DNA from 3 places in the Pseudomonas sp. HY13-MNA-CIBAN-0226 genome. Region 1 is predicted to be linked to each of the others. Evidence: predicted binding sites of a transcription regulator. Region 1 holds the regulator's gene; each other region holds the start of a gene.
What was found. The regulator sigma-54, encoded in region 1, starts transcription at its own class of promoters, with help from an activator protein. The targets are predictions, from matches to a motif close to ANTGGCATNNANNTTGCTNT.
Positions count from the first base shown of each region.

Region 1 (5,974 bases):
CGGGGCCATGTTGCTGGTGGTTACGCACGAAGTGATCCCCGAGTCGCGACGTCACGGTCACGACAAGCTGGCGAGCCTGGGGTTGCTGATTGGGTTTTGCTTGATGATGGTGATGGATACGGCGCTGGCTTGAAAATCAAAAGATCGCACAGGGTTCGTGTACCCCTGCAGGCGCTGCCGCAGGCTGCGATCTTTTGATCTTGACCTTGTTCTTTACTCGCCTTCGTCGAAGTAGTTGTTGATCAACGCTACCAGCGCATCCAGCGCTTCGTCCGCCTCTTCGCCTTCGGTACTCAAATGGATCTTGGTGCCCTTGCCAGCCGCCAGCATCATCATTGCCATGATGCTCTTGCCGTCCACCGTGGTTTCCGGCGTTCGTCCTACCCTGATGGTGCAATCCTTGAACTTTCCTGCGACCCCGACAAATTTCGCCGACGCGCGGGCATGCAGGCCCAGCTTGTTGATGATTTCAATTTCCAGAGCAGGCATCGCGATGTGAATCCTTTAGCTGAGGTCGCGGTGGCGGACCTGGACGTTCTTCAGGGATTGTTGCAGAACCTGGCCCAGACGTTCGGTCAGGTAGACGGAGCGGTGATGCCCGCCGGTGCAGCCAATGGCTATGGTGACATACGCGCGGTTGCTGGCAGCAAAGCGTGGAAGCCATTTGAGCAGGTAGGTGGAGATGTCCTGGAACATTTCCTCGACGTCCGGTTGCGCGGCCAGGTAGTCGGCTACCGGTTGATCGAGCCCGGATTGCTCGCGCAACTCTGGTTTCCAATAAGGGTTGGGCAGGCAGCGCACGTCGAACACCAGGTCGGCATCCACAGGCATGCCCCGCTTGAAGCCGAAAGACTCCACCAGGAACGCGGTGCCAGGCTCAGGCTGGTTCAACAGCCGCAGCTTGATGGTATCGCGCAACTGGTACAGGTTCAGGTTGGTGGTGTTGACCTTGAGGTCAGCCAGGTCGGCAATCGGACCCAGCAGATTGGACTCGTCCTGAATTGCCTCGGCGAGCGAGCGATTGGCATTGCTCAGCGGATGGCGGCGACGGGTTTCGGAAAACCGCTTGAGCAGGGTTTCTTCGTCGGCGTCCAGGTACAGCACGTCACACTTGATGTGACGGCTGCGCACTTCCTCCAGCAATTCCGGAAAACGGGACAGGTGGCTTGGCAGGTTGCGCGCGTCAATCGACACGGCCACCAGCGGTTGCGCGAGCTCGGTGTGGATCAGTGCTCGTTCGGCCAGCTCGGGCAAAAGCCCGGCGGGCAAGTTGTCGATGCAGTAGTACCCGCTGTCTTCAAGGACATCGAGCGCGGTACTTTTACCTGAGCCGGAGCGGCCGCTGACAATGATCAAGCGCATGATTAATGACCGTTCTGCTCGTCCAGGACAACCTGGTACAAGGCTTCATTGCTCGGGGCGCTGCGCAATTTTTCGCGCACTTCCTTGCGATCAAGCATGCTGGCAATCTGGCGCAAAAGCTCCAGGTGCGCATCGGTGGCGGCTTCCGGGACCAGCAACACGAACAGCAGGTCAACCGGAGCACCGTCGATGGCGTCGAAATCAATAGGGGCGTCGAGGTGCATCAGGGCGCTGACCGGCGAGGTACAGCCCTTGAGGCGACAGTGGGGGATGGCGATGCCGTTGCCAAAACCGGTCGAGCCGAGTTTTTCACGGGCGATCAGGGCCTCAAAGACATCTTGCATCTCCATATCCGGCACTTCGCGATGGATTAGGTTGGCAATTTGTTCGAGGGCTTTCTTTTTACTGCCGCCCGGCACGTTCACGAGGGAACGGCCGGGGGTCAGGATGCTTTCAAGTCGGATCATGAGTTGGGAGTGTTAACGACCGGTTGCGCCCTGGAGGAGGCTCTGGGTCTTTTCCTTATGCTTTTTGAGTTGGCGATCCAGCTTGTCGGTCAGCAGGTCGATGGCGGCATACATGTCCGTATGCTCGGCATTGGCGACCACTTCTCCGCCGGGGATATGCAGCGTGGCTTCGATTTTCTGCAGCAGCTTCTCGACGGTCATCGTGACTTGCACGTTGGTTATCTTGTCGAAATGCCTTTCCAATCGGGCGAGTTTTTCGCCGATGTAGGTGCGCAGGGGTTCGGTCACTTCCAGTTGGTGTCCACTGATGTTGACTTGCATACAGCTTCTCCTTCGTTGCCAGTGCATAAAGCGGTAGACCCGATGGTCTACCACTGGAACGCTGTGGCGTGGCTTTACATCAACCGCTTGCGTTCGCTCGAAGGCGCGATCCCAAGGGATTCGCGGTACTTGGCGACGGTGCGGCGAGCCACCTGAATGCCTTGTGCCTCCAGTAAACCAGCGATCTTGCTGTCACTCAACGGCTTTTTCTGATTTTCCGCTGCAACCAGTTTTTTGATGATCGCGCGGATCGCCGTGGACGAGCATTCACCGCCTTCCGAGGTGCTGACGTGACTTGAGAAAAAGTATTTCAGTTCATAAATACCCCGTGGGGTATGCATGAATTTTTGCGTGGTCACCCGGGAAATCGTCGATTCGTGCATGCCGACGGCTTCGGCGATGTCATGCAGTACCAGCGGCTTCATGGCTTCGTCGCCGTACTCCAGAAAACCCCGTTGATGCTCGACGATCTGGGTGGCAACTTTCATCAGGGTTTCGTTGCGGCTCTGCAGGCTCTTGATGAACCAGCGGGCTTCCTGCAACTGATTGCGCATGAAGGTGTTGTCCGCGCTGGTGTCAGCGCGACGCACAAACCCGGCGTACTGGGCGTTGACCCGCAATTTGGGCACCGACTCCTGGTTGAGTTCCACCAGCCAGCGCTCGTTGTCCTTGCGCACGATCACGTCCGGGACCACGTATTCGGCCTCGCTGGACTCGATCTGCGAGCCGGGTCGCGGGTTGAGGCTCTGCACCAGTTCGATCACCTGGCGCAGTTCATCTTCCTTGAGCTTCATGCGGCGCATCAGCTGGCTGTAGTCGCGGCTGCCCAGCAGGTCGATGTAGTCCGTGACCAGGCGCTTGGCTTCTGCGAGCCAGAGGGTCTTGGCGGGCAACTGGCGCAATTGCAGCAACAGGCATTCGCCGAGGTTTCGGGCAGCGATACCGGCCGGTTCGAATTGCTGGATGCGGTGCAGGACGGCTTCGATTTCGTCCAGCTCGATGTCCAGTTCCGGGTCGAAGGCTTCGAGAATTTCCTCGAGGGTTTCGTCCAGGTAGCCCTGATTGTTGATGCAGTCGATCAGGGTGACGGCGATCAGGCGGTCAGTGTCGGACATCGGGGCGAGGTTGAGCTGCCACAGCAGGTGGCTTTGCAGGCTTTCACCGGCCGACGTGCGGGTGGTGAAGTCCCACTCGTCATCATCGTTGCTGGGCAGGCTGCTGGCGCTGGTCTGGTAGACGTCTTCCCATGCAGTATCGACCGGCAGCTCGTTGGGAATGCGCTCGTTCCAGTCGCCTTCCTCAAGGTTGTCGACCGTTGGCGCGGTCTCCTGATAGGAGGGCTCCGAAACATCGGCGTTGGGCTGCTGCTCGGCTTTGTCGGCCAAGGGATCGGCGTTGTCGAAGTCGTCGCCGTCTTCCTGGCGTTCGAGCATCGGGTTGGACTCCAGCGCCTCCTGGATTTCCTGCTGCAGGTCCAGGGTCGACAATTGGAGCAGGCGGATGGCCTGTTGCAGCTGAGGTGTCATCGTCAGCTGCTGGCCCATTCTCAAGACTAGCGATGGTTTCATGGCAGGGGCTTAAACCTTATTCGCCGGCGCGCATGCGCCATCCACTACAGGGCGCCGAAGCGCCAAACGTAAGCAAATTATATGCCCGATTTTGCAGTGTTTGCCTAGAGCGCTGTAACAATAAAAAAGTATTGATTTTTCAAAGTGACAAGCGCTCGCGCGACTGGGCAGGCACCTCAGCGCTCGCGCGACTGGGCAGGCACCTCAGCGCTTACAGGCGGAACTCATGGCCCAGATACACTTCCTTGACCAGGTCGTTGGCCAGGATGGTCGCGGAGTCGCCCTCGGCAATCAGCTGGCCATCGTTGACGATGTAGGCTGTTTCGCAGATATCCAGGGTTTCGCGGACGTTGTGGTCGGTGATGAGTACACCAATGCCCTTGGCCTTCAGGTGATGGATAATCTGCTTGATATCGCCAACCGAGATCGGGTCCACGCCGGCGAAAGGTTCATCGAGGAGGATGAACTTCGGGTTGGTGGCCAGCGCCCGGGCAATTTCCACACGGCGTCGCTCGCCGCCCGACAGGCTCATGCCGAGGTTGTCGCGGATGTGGCTGATGTGGAATTCCTGCAGCAGGCTCTCCAGCTCCTTGCGGCGCCCGGCCTTGTCGAGTTCCTTGCGGGTCTCGAGGATGGCCATGATGTTATCGGCCACCGACAGTTTGCGGAAGATCGACGCTTCTTGCGGAAGATAGCCAATACCTGCCTTGGCGCGGCCGTGCATGGGCTGGTGACTGACATCCAGGTCGTCGATCAGCACGCGGCCCTGATCAGCCTGCACCAGGCCGACGATCATGTAGAAGCAAGTGGTCTTGCCGGCGCCGTTGGGGCCAAGAAGCCCGACGATCTGACCGCTGTCGATGGACAGGCTGACGTCACGCACGACCTGGCGGCTCTTGTAACTCTTGGCCAGATGCTGAGCTTTCAGAGTTGCCATTACTGGGCCTTCTGCTCGTCGGTTTTCTTTTTAGGCTGGATAACCATGTCGATTCGCGGGCGCGACTCGGTCACCTTGTTGCCCGTGGCGCGACCGGCGCTTGCCAGCTTCTTCACGGTGTCGTAGACGATTTTCTCGCCCTGGGTGACGTTGTTGTCCTTGTCGATGACCTTGGCTCGATCGATCAGCACGACGCGGTTCTGCGAGGCGTGATACTGGATCGTGACGCCATAGCCCTGGACAGGCTTGGCGTCGCCCTGGGTCTGCAATTGCTCGAAGTAAGCCAGGTTGCCCACGGAAGTCACCACGTCGATGTCGCCTGCCGGGGTGCGAGTGATGGTCACGGTGTTACCGGTCACCTTCATGGAGCCCTGGGTGATGATGACGTCGCCTTTGTAGGTGGCGATGCCGTTCTTGTCGTCCAGTTGGGCGTCGTCGGCCTGAATGCGGATAGGCTGCTCTTGATCGTTCGGCAGAGCCCAGGCGCTCACGCTTCCCAGTGCTGCGCCCAGGCTGAGCAAAATAGGGAGGGTTTTAACGAGCCTCATACTGTCCTCTTACGTTCGATAGCAGGTGTATCCTGCTTTCTTTCAAATACGCTTTCATTCCCGTGCCAGTCGACACGCCACCGGCGCCGTCGATTCTAACGGGTTGCTCCGTCTGCGCATATTGCTGCTTCGGGAACACGGTCATACGGGTGGTGGTAATCAGCGTCTTGCGGTTTTTCTCGTCGAAACGTGTGATACGCACCGAGTCGATCAGTTCCACTTCCGTACCATCCGGATTCACTTCACCGCGTTCGCTCTGTACATGCCAGGGAAACTCGGTGCCGCGGAACATGTTCAGGTCCGGGTTGGTCAGCAGCGTCACTTCAGTGGCTTTAAGGTGTTCGACCTTGTCCGACGTCATCTCGTACTGCAGCTTGCCATCGGGCAGGAACTGCACGCTGTGGGCGTTCAGGGCGTAATAGTCGATCGCCGTCTCATCGACGGCCACGGTCGGCTTGTCGAGAAAGCGTTCAGGGCTGATGTTCCAGTAGCCGACCGCAGCAAAAATCGCGGCGATGCAACCGAACAGCAGTATGTTGCGAAACTTTTTGCTCAGCATAGTTGGCTCACAGGTACGCGGCGTTTGCCGCATCGAGGCGGCCCTGGGCGCGCAGGATCAATTCGCAGAACTCGCGGGCAGCACCTTCGCCTCCGCGGGCCTGGGTGATGCCGTCGGCATGTTCACGCACGAAGCTGGCCGCATTGGCCACCGCCATGCCCAGGCCAACGCGGCGTATCACCGGCAGGTCAGGCAAGTCGTCGCCGAGGTAG
Region 1 is NZ_JBEOPS010000006.1:94,327-100,300, reverse strand. Features, by position in the region: gene AAEZ05_RS08475 (ZIP family metal transporter) at 1-133, shown strand, start outside; gene AAEZ05_RS08470 (HPr family phosphocarrier protein) at 214-489, opposite strand; gene rapZ (RNase adapter RapZ) at 505-1,362, opposite strand; gene ptsN (PTS IIA-like nitrogen regulatory protein PtsN) at 1,365-1,829, opposite strand; gene hpf (ribosome hibernation-promoting factor, HPF/YfiA family) at 1,842-2,150, opposite strand; gene AAEZ05_RS08450 (RNA polymerase factor sigma-54) at 2,225-3,718, opposite strand; gene lptB (LPS export ABC transporter ATP-binding protein) at 3,930-4,655, opposite strand; gene lptA (lipopolysaccharide transport periplasmic protein LptA) at 4,655-5,203, opposite strand; gene lptC (LPS export ABC transporter periplasmic protein LptC) at 5,190-5,762, opposite strand; gene AAEZ05_RS08430 (KdsC family phosphatase) at 5,770-5,974, opposite strand, start outside.

Region 2 (5,974 bases), on a different contig from region 1:
AAGACCTGGGCAAGGAAGAGCGCACTGCGAAGATGCGCGAGGCCGTGATCAGGTTCTGGAGTTCCAACGAAGTGCTGTTGCGTCAGCTTGGTCAGGATCGCGCCAGCAGCATCAAGGATTACCTGGTCGAAAAGTGCCAACTGGCCGACGACCGTGTGTACTTCATCGACGCCACGCTCGGCGAACCGCAGAGCGACGGCCGAGTCATTACACCCCTGCACCTGGATGCCGAATGATGATCCGAATACACGTCCTTGGCCTGGCTCTGCTGGCATTCGCCGGGCAGGCCTGGGCAGCCGACACCCTGCGCTGCGGCAGCCAACTGATCAGCGTCGGCGACCGCACTGCAGAGGTTCTGCAAAAATGCGGCGAGCCGGTCGCCCGGGACCCGCTGGGCTACAAACGCAGCGTGAACCGGCGCGAGGAGTACCAGGTAGAAGAATGGACCTACGGGCCGAACGGCGGGATGTATCAGTTCTTGCGATTTGAAGGTAATCGCCTGGTGCAGATCACAAGCAAACGCGGCCTGTAGAGGGCGCAGGACGTAGGGCGTAGGAAGCTGTGTAGGAGCTTTGTAGGAGCTGTCGAGTGAAACGAGGCTGCGATCTTTTCCTACCGACTCAATAGAAATCCTTTCCTCCCGACACAATAAAACAGGCCCCGACACGAATGCCGGGGCCTGTAATGGTCACATCCTTATGACCTTTCGCATGAACTCCAAAGCAGCAACAGACGTATAGCTCGGCCCGTCTGTCGCGCCTTCTCCCGGTCCAGGCGAGAAGCCTTGCCTTACTCGGCTTTCAGGCCATCAGCGGAGACCGCTTTGACGCCTTTGATTTTCTTGGCGATAGCTACGGCCATATCTTTCTGAGCGTCAGTCACAGCAACGGTGGACGACAGGGATACCACGCCTTTGTTGGTCTCGACTTTGATGTCGGTACCAGGAATGCCTTTTTCGGTAACCAGGTCAGCTTTGACTTTGGTGGTGATCCAGGTATCGGAAGTAGCTTCTTTGGCTTCGGTCATTTCACCAGCCGCCAGCACCATTGGTGCTTGGGTAGCCTGGGTAGTTTGTGCAAATGCGGAACCGGCCATGGTCAGGGTCAGCGCGGTAGCAGCAGCGGCAGTGATAGCGAACTTCTTCATACGAGTAACTCCTGTTTTTCTGGAAAGTCTGCTGCGTGTCTTGTCAGCAGGGTTACTGGGTATATTGCGAACGCTGTGCCAACTTTGAAACGAACAAAAAATCCTTATATATCAATGGCTTGGTATTTTGTACTATTTTCGAAATCATGCAAATTGCATGAGTTGGAATTTATCGACATGCAAGTTGCGGGTTTTGGCGTGGGCCTAAGGCCATGAATTGTGGGGTTTTTTTGAACTCACCATGACCACGCCCAAAAAAATACCCCGCCTCTGTCACAAGGCGGGGTACTCGAAGAGCTATGTAGACAATGAAATCAAGACTTACGTATCTGCAACACCTGTGCAGCCTTTAGGCGCGTACTGCTGTTCCACCTTGGTAGCGCAAGTCCAACCAGTCGTAGCTGAACGGGTCAGCGTGATCGTTTTACCTACGACAGGAGCAGGCGCATTGGCAATCGTGCACACAATACTACCGACGCCTGTACTGCCTGTTCCCGTCGAAGCTGTTACACAATTTGAGGTCGTGGCGTTGAACGCAGCAGTCGTTGCAGCGATGTCGGTACCTTGATTCATCGCATCCTCAAAAGGCACCTTCAGCGCGGAAATCTCCGCCAGACCTGCCGTCACTTTCGCCTTGGCCTGATACTTCGAGTAAGCCGGAATCGCAAACGTCGCCAGAATCCCGATGATTGCCACCACGATCAACAGCTCGATCAGGGTAAAACCTTTTTGGTTATTCATAGAAAACTCCATGCATGAGTCGGAATCTCATGATCTGGATTATCTCCAGCACAGCCCATGCCAATTGCCTGCTCCCCAGCCGGCTTGGGCGCCGGATTCTGTCAGGCCCTTCCTAGGCCCTGGAAAACCGCACTAACTGACATTTTTTGTCACTTCTGCAGCCATGGTTTGGCTCCGTCCCTTGACTAGGCTATAAGTCATGAACTGTCTGCGTCCGGTATCCCAATGAATGACATCGCTCTTAGCGGCCTGGCCAAACAATTGGTCCTGGCCGAGCTGTTGACTGAAAAAAGCGCGCAACAGGCGTATCAGCAGTCCCAAAGAAACCGCACCTCGCTGGTCAACCACCTGGTGCAGAACAAGCTGGTAAAGAGTCGGCTGGTCGCCGAAATCGCTTCCGAGCATTTCGGCATGGCCCTGTTCGATCTCAATGCCCTCGACAAGGAAGTCCTGCCCAAAGGGCTGGTCAGCGAGAAACTGGTTCGTCAGCACCATGTGCTGCCTCTGTGGCGACGCGGCAACAAGCTGTTCATCGGCATGTCCGACCCCAGCAATCACCAGGTCATCAATGACATCCAGTTCAGTACCGGGCTGACCACCGAAGCCATCCTGGTCGAGGATGACAAGCTCAGCGACGCTATCGACAAGCTCTTCGACACCCAGTCCACCGGGCTGGAAGACATGGCCGACGTCGACCTCGACGGCCTGGACATCGAATCTGCCGATGACAGCCAGGACTCCGTTGGCGGTCAGGATGCCGATGACGCGCCCGTGGTGCGCTTCGTTCACAAGATGCTGCTCGACGCGATCAAAAGCGGTTCTTCCGACCTGCACTTCGAGCCCTACGAAAAGAGCTACCGCGTGCGCATGCGCACCGACGGCATGCTGCGCGAAGTCGCCAAGCCGCCGATTCAACTGTCAGGACGTATCGCCGCACGCCTGAAGGTCATGGCCAGTCTCGACATCTCCGAGCGCCGCAAACCCCAGGACGGGCGGATCAAGATGCGCCTGTCCAAGAGCAAGTCCATCGACTTCCGGGTCAACACCCTGCCGACCCTGTGGGGCGAAAAGGTGGTGATCCGGATCCTCGATCCCTCCAGCGCCCAGATGGGCATCGACGCTCTGGGTTACGAGCCGGTACAAAAAGACCTGTACATGGCCGCGCTGAAGCAGCCACAGGGCATGATCCTGGTCACCGGGCCCACGGGCTCGGGCAAGACCGTGTCGCTCTACACCGGCCTGAACATCCTCAACACCGTGGACATCAATATCTCCACCGCCGAGGACCCGGTGGAGATCAACATGGAAGGTATCAACCAGGTGAACGTCAATCCCCGGCAAGGCCTGGATTTCGCCCAGGCCCTGCGCTCGTTCCTGCGCCAGGACCCGGACGTGATCATGGTCGGCGAGATTCGCGACCTCGAAACCGCAGAAATTGCCATCAAGGCGGCTCAGACGGGACACCTGGTGTTGTCGACCCTGCACACCAATAGCGCGGCAGAAACCCTTACCCGCCTGCAGAACATGGGCGTACAGGGTTTCAATATTGCGACCTCGGTCAGCCTGATCATCGCCCAACGCCTGGCACGCAAACTGTGCAGCCATTGCAAGAAACCCATTGATATTCCCCGCGAAGCCTTGATCAAGGAAGGCTTTCCCGAGGACCGCATCGGCTCCTTCACCATCTATGAGCCGGTTGGCTGCGATCTGTGCAATGGCGGCTACAAGGGCCGGGTGGGGATTTACGAAGTGGTCAAAAACACCCCGGCGCTGCAACATCTGATCATGGCCGAAGGCAACTCGCTGCAAATCGATATCCAGATGCGCAAGGACGGTTTTGATGACCTGCGTACTTCCGGTCTGCACAAGGCCATGCAAGGTATTACCAGCCTTGAAGAAATCAACCGGGTCACCAAGGACTGAACATGGCGGTCAAAGCAGCGAAACTCAGTGTCTACGCCTGGGAAGGCACGGACAGGAAAGGCACGAAGATGACCGGCGAACTGAACGGTCAGAGCCCGGCACTGGTCAAGGCGCAGTTGCGCAAGCAAGGCATCAACCCGGGCAAGGTAAGAAAGAAGTCGATCTCGATTCTCAACCTGGGTAAACGCATCAAGGCTCAGGACATCTCCCTGTTCACCCGGCAGATGGCGACGATGATGAAAGCCGGCGTACCGCTGCTGCAATCGTTCGACATCATCGGCGAGGGCTTCGAGAACCCGGCCATGCGCAAGCTGGTGGACGAGGTCAAACAGGAGGTTGCGGCGGGTAACAGCTTTGCCGCGTCCCTGCGTAAGAAGCCGCAGTATTTTGACGAGCTCTACTGCAACCTGGTGGACGCGGGCGAACAGGCAGGCGCCCTGGACACCCTGCTGGAACGGGTGGCGACCTATAAGGAAAAAAGCGAAAGCCTCAAGGCCAAGATCAAGAAGGCCATGACCTATCCGCTGGCTGTGGTGTTCGTCGCCATCATCGTGACCGGGATTCTGCTGGTCAAGGTCGTGCCGCAGTTCGAATCGGTGTTCAAGGGCTTTGGCGCCGAGTTGCCGGCGTTTACCGTGATGGTCATCGGTCTCTCCGAATTCCTCCAGCAATGGTGGTGGCTGTTGCTCGGCGTCCTGATTGCAGGATTTTTCGGAGTCCGCCGCGCCTTCAAGACTTCCGAGGCATTCCGTGATCGCACCGACGTCTGGCTGTTGAAGCTGCCCCTGGTCGGCACCCTGCTGTATAAATCGGCCGTGGCCCGCTACGCCCGCACCCTCTCCACCACCTTCGCCGCCGGTGTGCCGCTGGTGGAGGCCCTGGAATCGGTGGCCGGCGCCACCGGTAACATCGTGTTCAAGCGTGCGGTGCTGCGGATCAAGCAGGACGTATCGACCGGGATGCAGCTGAACTTCGCCATGCGCACTTCCGGGGTTTTCCCCAACATGGCCATCCAGATGGCAGCCATCGGCGAAGAGTCGGGCGCCCTCGACGACATGCTCGACAAAGTCGCGAGCTTCTACGAGGACGAGGTCGACAACATGGTCGATAACCTCACCAGCCTGATGGAGCCGTTTATCATGGTGGTGCTGGGGGTTGTCGTCGGCGGCCTGGTGGTTGCGATGTACCTGCCTATCTTCCAACTCGGCGCAGCGATCTGACATGCCCTTGAATGAAATTCTGCAGCACTACCCACTGGGCTTCGTTGCTCTGGCCCTGGTGCTTGGCTTGCTGGTGGGCAGTTTTCTGAATGTGCTAGTCTGGCGGCTGCCCAAGATGCTCGAGCGTGAATGGCGCCTGCAAGCGCAAGACATGCTCGGCCATCCCGCTCCTGCACCACTGCCGACTTACAACCTGATGCTGCCTCACTCCCAGTGCCCCCACTGTGGCCATTCGATCCGGGCGTGGGAGAACATCCCGGTCATCAGTTACGTGTTCTTGCGCGGCCGCTGCTCCGGCTGCGCTGCGCCGATCAGCAAGCGCTACCCGTTGACCGAGCTGGCCTGTGGCCTGCTGTCAGGGTTCATCGCCTGGCACTTTGGCTTCGGTTGGCCAGCCTGCCTGGTGCTGTTCCTGACCTGGGGCCTGCTGGCCATGAGCCTGATCGACGCCGAGCATCAATTGCTCCCGGATGTCCTGGTATTGCCACTGATGTGGCTGGGGTTGATCGCCAACAGTTTTACCCTGTTCGTGCCGCTCCACGAAGCGCTGTGGGGCGCGATCGCCGGTTACATGGTGCTGTGGTCGGTGTTCTGGGTGTTCAAGCTGGTGACCGGCAAGGACGGCATGGGGCACGGTGATTTCAAGCTGCTGGCGATGCTCGGCGCCTGGGGTGGCTGGCAGATCCTGCCCCTGACGCTCCTCCTGTCTTCCCTGGTCGGCGCCATCATTGGCGTGGCCATGCTGCGTATGCGCAACGCAAAAACCTCGACGCCGATGCCCTTTGGGCCGTATCTGGCAATTGCCGGCTGGATTGCCTTGCTCTGGGGTGGTCAAATAACCGACTTCTATTGGCAGTTTGTCGGTTTGAAATGAATACCCCTGTGGAAAAACCCTGGATTCTTGGCCTGACCGGCGGCATCGGCAGCGGCAAAAGCGCGGCCGC
Region 2 is NZ_JBEOPS010000018.1:39,853-45,826, forward strand. Features, by position in the region: gene AAEZ05_RS19790 (DUF748 domain-containing protein) at 1-236, shown strand, start outside; gene AAEZ05_RS19795 (DUF2845 domain-containing protein) at 236-532, shown strand; gene AAEZ05_RS19800 (BON domain-containing protein) at 790-1,146, opposite strand; gene AAEZ05_RS19805 (pilin) at 1,468-1,887, opposite strand; gene pilB (type IV-A pilus assembly ATPase PilB) at 2,113-3,810, shown strand; gene AAEZ05_RS19815 (type II secretion system F family protein) at 3,813-5,030, shown strand; gene AAEZ05_RS19820 (prepilin peptidase) at 5,032-5,904, shown strand; gene coaE (dephospho-CoA kinase) at 5,901-5,974, shown strand, end outside.
Region 2: a site for sigma-54 is predicted at 1,933-1,952, ahead of AAEZ05_RS19805 (pilin). Genes of this name have one in related genera too.

Region 3 (5,974 bases), on a different contig from region 1:
CGACTTCCACCTGGCCGGGCGCGATCACTTGCGCCTTGATGACTCGCTGGGAATTGAGGTTTTTCACGCGGATCTGATCGCGCAACCCGCCATTGGACAGCGCCTCGCCGGGCATGCGTACGCTGAGCGTGCCGCTGCGGGCGGTGATCACCACCTGGTCACCCTTGCTGATGACTTCCGCCTGTTCGATGTTCACCAGGGTGACCAGCTGATCGGCGACCATTGGTCGGGTCAACTTCTGTCCGATCGCCTGGTCCAGGGACGTCAGGTAGCCCTGGCTGATCAGGCTGATGTCGCGCTCGCGCAACATGACGTCTTCAGGTTCGATCACCCCGAGGCGTCGCAGCGGCCGAGTGGCGGTGACGACTTCGCGAAACAGGCGGACCTGCGCCGGCACGAAAACCGTCCACGGAGAGGCGCCTTCGCAACGAACTTTGACCGTGACACGCCCCAAGGGCCTGGCCGGGCTTTCAAGGCTGGCTGTCAATTCCCTGTCGCACATCGGCATGCGAAGGCGCGGGTCGAGTTGGTTGACTTCGATTTCATATCGACCCTCGGTCTGACTGGTCGCCAAATAGTCTTCTACGGTGAATTCAAGAAAACCCTGGGTCACGCCGATAAGCATGTCAGGCAAGGTAACCGAGTCGGCAAGGGCAGGGCTGCCAGCGTTAAACAGGCAGGCAGCCGCCGTCGCGCACAGCAATGTGTGCAAATGTGCGGTCAGGCGTCGGAAAAATGTCGGTTCTGTGCTCATAAGAGTTAAAAAGCAAGCGCCGTGCCGTTTAGCAATGAATGTGCGTCGCAACACACTTAAGCGTTGGTGTTAGGGGGTCTGGGCATGGCTGGTGTAATGGATTCGGTAAACCAGCGCACGCAACTGGTAGGGCAGAATCGCCTGGAGCTGTTGTTGTTCCGTCTCGACGGCCAGCAGCTCTATGGGATCAACGTATTCAAGGTTCGTGAGGTGCTGCAATGCCCCAAGCTGACCGTGATGCCCAAATCCAATCCTGTCGTGTGCGGTGTAGCGAGTATTCGGGGGGCAACCATTCCGATTCTCGATTTGGCGATGGCGACCGGTGCCGGTCGGTTGCTGGATCAAAGCAATCCCTTCGTGATCATCACGGAGTACAACACCAAGACCCAGGGGTTCCTGGTGCGCTCGGTGGAGCGAATCGTCAACATGAACTGGGAGGAGATCCATCCGCCACCCAAGGGCACCGGCCGCGATCATTACCTGACGGCTGTGACCCGGGTCGACAATCAGTTGGTCGAAATCATCGACGTGGAGAAAGTGCTGGCGGAAGTGGCACCCACGCCGGAAGCGATTTCCGTTGGTGTGGTGGACGTCGAGACCCAGCACAAGGCCCTGTCTTTGCGGGTGCTGACGGTTGATGACTCGTCCGTGGCACGCAAGCAGGTATCGCGTTGTCTACAGACGGTCGGTGTGGAAGTCGTGGCGTTGAACGACGGTCGGCAGGCCCTGGATTACCTGCGCAAGCTGGTGGACGAAGGGAAGAAGCCGGAAGAAGAGTTTCTGATGATGATTTCCGACATCGAGATGCCGGAAATGGACGGCTATACCCTGACCGCCGAGATCCGCAGCGACCCACGCATGCAAAAGCTTCATATCATCCTGCATACTTCGTTGTCGGGTGTGTTCAATCAGGCGATGGTCAAGAAAGTCGGTGCCGATGACTTCCTGGCCAAATTCCGTCCTGATGACCTGGCATCCCGGGTAGTCGACCGGATCAAAGCAGCAGATATCAGCTAGGGGCCTTTTGCTCCAGGCGATCAATACGAGTTAAGAGGCGGCACCATTGTCTACGGGTAATTTGGATTTCGAACAGTTCCGGGTATTCCTGGAAAAAGCCTGTGGCATTTTGCTCGGTGAAAACAAGCAATACCTGGTGTCCAGCCGCCTCAACAAACTGATGGAGCAGCAAGGCATCAAGTCCCTGGGGGAGCTGGTCCAGCGCATCCAGACCCAACCGCGCAGTGGTCTGCGCGAGATGGTGGTCGATGCCATGACGACCAACGAAACCTTGTGGTTTCGTGACACTTATCCGTTTGAAGTGCTGAAGAACAAGGTGCTGCCGGAAGCGATCAAGGCCGCTCCTGGTCAGCGCCTGCGGATCTGGTCGGCTGCCTGTTCGTCGGGGCAGGAACCGTACTCGTTGTCGATGTCGATCGATGAGTTCGAGCGGGTCAACCTGGGTCAGTTGAAGATGGGGGTGCAGATCGTTGCCACCGACCTTTCCGGCACCATGCTGACCAACTGCAAGACGGGCGAATACGACAGCCTGGCCATCGGTCGCGGCCTGTCGCCGGAACGTTTGCAGCGCTATTTCGACCCGAAAGGGCCGGGGCGCTGGGCCATCAAGGCGCCGATCAAAAGCCGCGTGGAGTTTCGCTCGTTCAACCTGCTGGACAGCTACGCGGCGCTGGGCAAGTTCGACATCGTGTTCTGTCGCAATGTGCTGATCTACTTTTCCGCTGAGGTGAAGAAGGACATTCTGCTGCGGATCCACAGTACGTTGAAACCGGGTGGGTATTTGTTCCTGGGCGCTTCCGAGGCACTCAATGGTTTGCCGGATCACTACCAGATGGTTCAGTGCAGCCCGGGGATTATTTACCAGGCGAAGTGATGCAAAGCGGCAGGCATAAAAAAGGGAGTCCCCAAGGACTCCCTTTTTTTATGCCTGCCGCTTTGCATCACGTAGGAGCTGCCGAAGGCTGCGATCTTTTGATCCTGTTTTTAGAGCGAGATCAAAAGACCGCTTTGCATCCCGTAGGAGCTGCCGAAGGCTGCGATCTTTTGATCCTGTTTTTTCAGATCAAGATCAAAAGATCGCAGCCTTCGGCAGCTCCTACAGGAGATGTCTAACTGGAACAAGCGGCAGAAAAGCGGCAGGCAGCGGAAACCCGTTGCCGCTTTTCTGTCGTTGCCACAGGGGCCCGTGCCCGCAAAGCCCCGGTTTACGGGGTTTTTTCAATTGGCACGCAGCTTGCTATGTCCATCCTACGAAAATCCGGTCACCCGAAGGTTTCCCGACATGAGCATCAGCTTCGATAAAGCGCTCGGTATCCACGAACAGGCGTTGAACTTCCGCGCCCAGCGTGCCGAAGTCCTGGCCAACAACATCGCCAACGCCGACACCCCGAACTACAAGGCGCGGGACCTGGACTTCTCCAAAGTGCTCGCCGAGCAGAGCGAGAAAACCAAGGGCGGCGGATTTGCGCTGAACATGACCAACAGCCGGCATATCGAGGCCCAAGGCCTGGGCAGCGGCGACGAGTCGCTGTTGTACCGCACGCCGATGCAGCCATCGATTGACCAGAACACCGTGGACGCCCAGCTCGAACAGTCGAACTACGCGCAGAACTCGGTCAACTTCCAGGCCAGTTTCACCCTGCTCAATAGCAAATTCAAAGGGCTGATTTCAGCCTTGCGAGGAGAATAAATCATGTCCCTGTCCAGTGTTTTCAACATTGCCGGTAGCGGCATGAGTGCCCAGACCACTCGCCTGAACACCGTCGCCAGTAACATCGCCAACGCCGAGACCGTGTCGTCCAGCCTGGACCAGACCTACCGCGCACGGCACCCGGTATTCGCCACCATGTTCCAGGGTGCGCAGAGCGGCGGCAGCGATTCATTGTTCCAGAACCAGGACGGGGCCGGTCAGGGCGTGCAGGTGCTGGGCGTGGTCGAGGACCAGAGCAATCTGGAAGCCCGCTACGAACCCAACCATCCGTCTGCTGACGCCAAGGGCTACGTCTACTACCCGAACGTCAACGTGGTGGAGGAAATGGCCGACATGATTTCCGCGAGTCGTTCGTTCCAGACCAACGCCGAAATGATGAACACCGCCAAAACCATGATGCAGAAGGTCCTGACGCTCGGTCAGTGATAAGGGGCAACTCAGATGAGTGTTACCGATACGACAAGCAGCTTGAGCCTCAACGACATACTGGCCAACTCCTCCGTCAAGAACACCTCCACCACCAGTGATGGCCTGGCTTCGGCCACCGGCAGTGCCGCCGGCAAGAAGGCCCTGGGCAAAGATGCGTTCCTGCAATTGCTGGTCACCCAGCTGAAGAACCAGAACCCGCTCGAGCCTCAGGACAACGGCGAGTTCGTCGCTCAGTTGGCGCAGTTTAGCAGCCTGGAAGGCATCACTACGCTTAACGACACCGTGAGTGGCATTGCCGGCAACTACAACTCGTCCCAGGCGCTGCAGGCCTCGTCGCTGGTGGGTCGTTCGGTGATTGCCCCGGGCGACAAGGCCGTGGTTGATACCTCCAAGAGCATGACGGGCACCGTGGCCATTCCGACGTCCGTGCCGGCCGCCACGCTGAAGATTACCGATAAGGACGGCACGGTCGTGCGCACCATCGACATGGGCAGCCAGGTAGCCGGCAACGCGAGCTTCATCTGGGACGGCAAGGACAACGCCGGCAAGACGGTCGAATCGGGTACTTACACTTTTGCAGCATCAGCCACCATCGACAGTCAGGCGGTTTCCCTGGTCACCAACCTGCCGGCCACCGTCAACAGCGTGACCATCAGCCAGACCGGTGGCGAGTTGATGCTCAACCTGGCGGGCCTGGGCAGCATCGCCCTGTCCAAAGTACAAACTATTGGTATGTAAAGCCGACTAACCCGGCATAAAGGAGTGAACCATGTCTTTCAATATCGGCCTTAGCGGTCTCTTTGCAGCCAACAAACAACTGGACGTCACCGGCAACAACATCGCCAACGTCGCGACCACAGGTTTCAAGTCGTCCCGTGCGGAATTCGAAGATGTCTACTCGGCGAGCAAGCTGGGTTCCGGAAGCAAGACCGTAGGCAGCGGTGTACGCCTGGCCAACGTGTCGCAGCAATTCACCCAGGGTGATATCACCAACACCGGCAACGTGCTGGACATGGGCATCAACGGCTCCGGTTTCTTCGTGTTGAACGACAGCGGTTCGCTGTCCTACACCCGCGCCGGCACGTTCAAGGTCGACAGCGAAGGCTACGTTACCAACACCGACGGCACTGCGCGCCTGCAGGGCTATGGCGTGGATGCCAATGGCAAGATCCAGAACGGTATGTTGACTGATCTGCGCATCGACACGTCCAACCTGGCGCCGAAGACCACCGACGCGATCTCGTCCACGATCAACCTGAACTCCACGGACAAGGTGATCGACCAAACGATTGCCACGAACAAGTTCGACCCGACCAAGGCCGAAACCTACAGCAAGAAATTCAACACGCCGATTTACGACAGCCAGGGCAATTCCCACGTCATGGAGCAATTCATGGTCAAGACCGGTCCGAACACGTGGGACAACTACACCCTGATCGATGGCCGCAACATGGACGGCAGCCTGTCCACTCCGCAGCCCTCGACGCTGAGTTTCGACTCTGCCGGCAAGCTGACCCAAATCAGCACGCCCGTGACTCCGCCGACCACACCGCCAACCTCGACCCTCGGCAATGATCTGAAGGTGACCAACTGGGTGCCGGGCACCGTCACCGACGGCGTCTGGACGGCCAACGGCGCAGCCGCCAACCCTGATGGCATGACTATCGCCATGGGCAATACCACGCAGTACAACGCCGACACTGCGCGTTCAATTCCAGTGCAGAACGGTTATGCCACCGGCCAGATCACCAACCTGACCATCGACGGCAGCGGCGTATTGCTGGCCAACTTCAGCAACTACCAGACCAAGCCGATCGGTCAGATTTCTCTGGCGAGCTTCACCAACGAACAAGGCTTGCAAGCGGTAGGTGGCACCAGCTGGAAAGAGACCTACTCGTCGGGTATCGCGGGCTACGATTCGCCGGACACCGGCAGTCTGGGCACGATCCGCTCCAACTCGCTGGAAGAGTCCAACGTCAACGTGACCAACGAGCTGGTCGACCTGATCAAGGCGCAGAGCAACTATCAGGCGAACGCGAAGACCATCTCGACCCAGAGCACTT
Region 3 is NZ_JBEOPS010000005.1:7,380-13,353, forward strand. Features, by position in the region: gene flgA (flagellar basal body P-ring formation chaperone FlgA) at 1-754, opposite strand, end outside; gene AAEZ05_RS06705 (chemotaxis protein CheV) at 839-1,771, shown strand; gene cheR (protein-glutamate O-methyltransferase CheR) at 1,818-2,645, shown strand; gene AAEZ05_RS06715 (hypothetical protein) at 2,696-2,884, shown strand; gene flgB (flagellar basal body rod protein FlgB) at 3,054-3,461, shown strand; gene flgC (flagellar basal body rod protein FlgC) at 3,465-3,908, shown strand; gene flgD (flagellar hook assembly protein FlgD) at 3,924-4,649, shown strand; gene flgE (flagellar hook protein FlgE) at 4,681-5,974, shown strand, end outside.
Region 3: a site for sigma-54 is predicted at 2,993-3,012, ahead of flgB (flagellar basal body rod protein FlgB). Genes of this name have one in related genera too.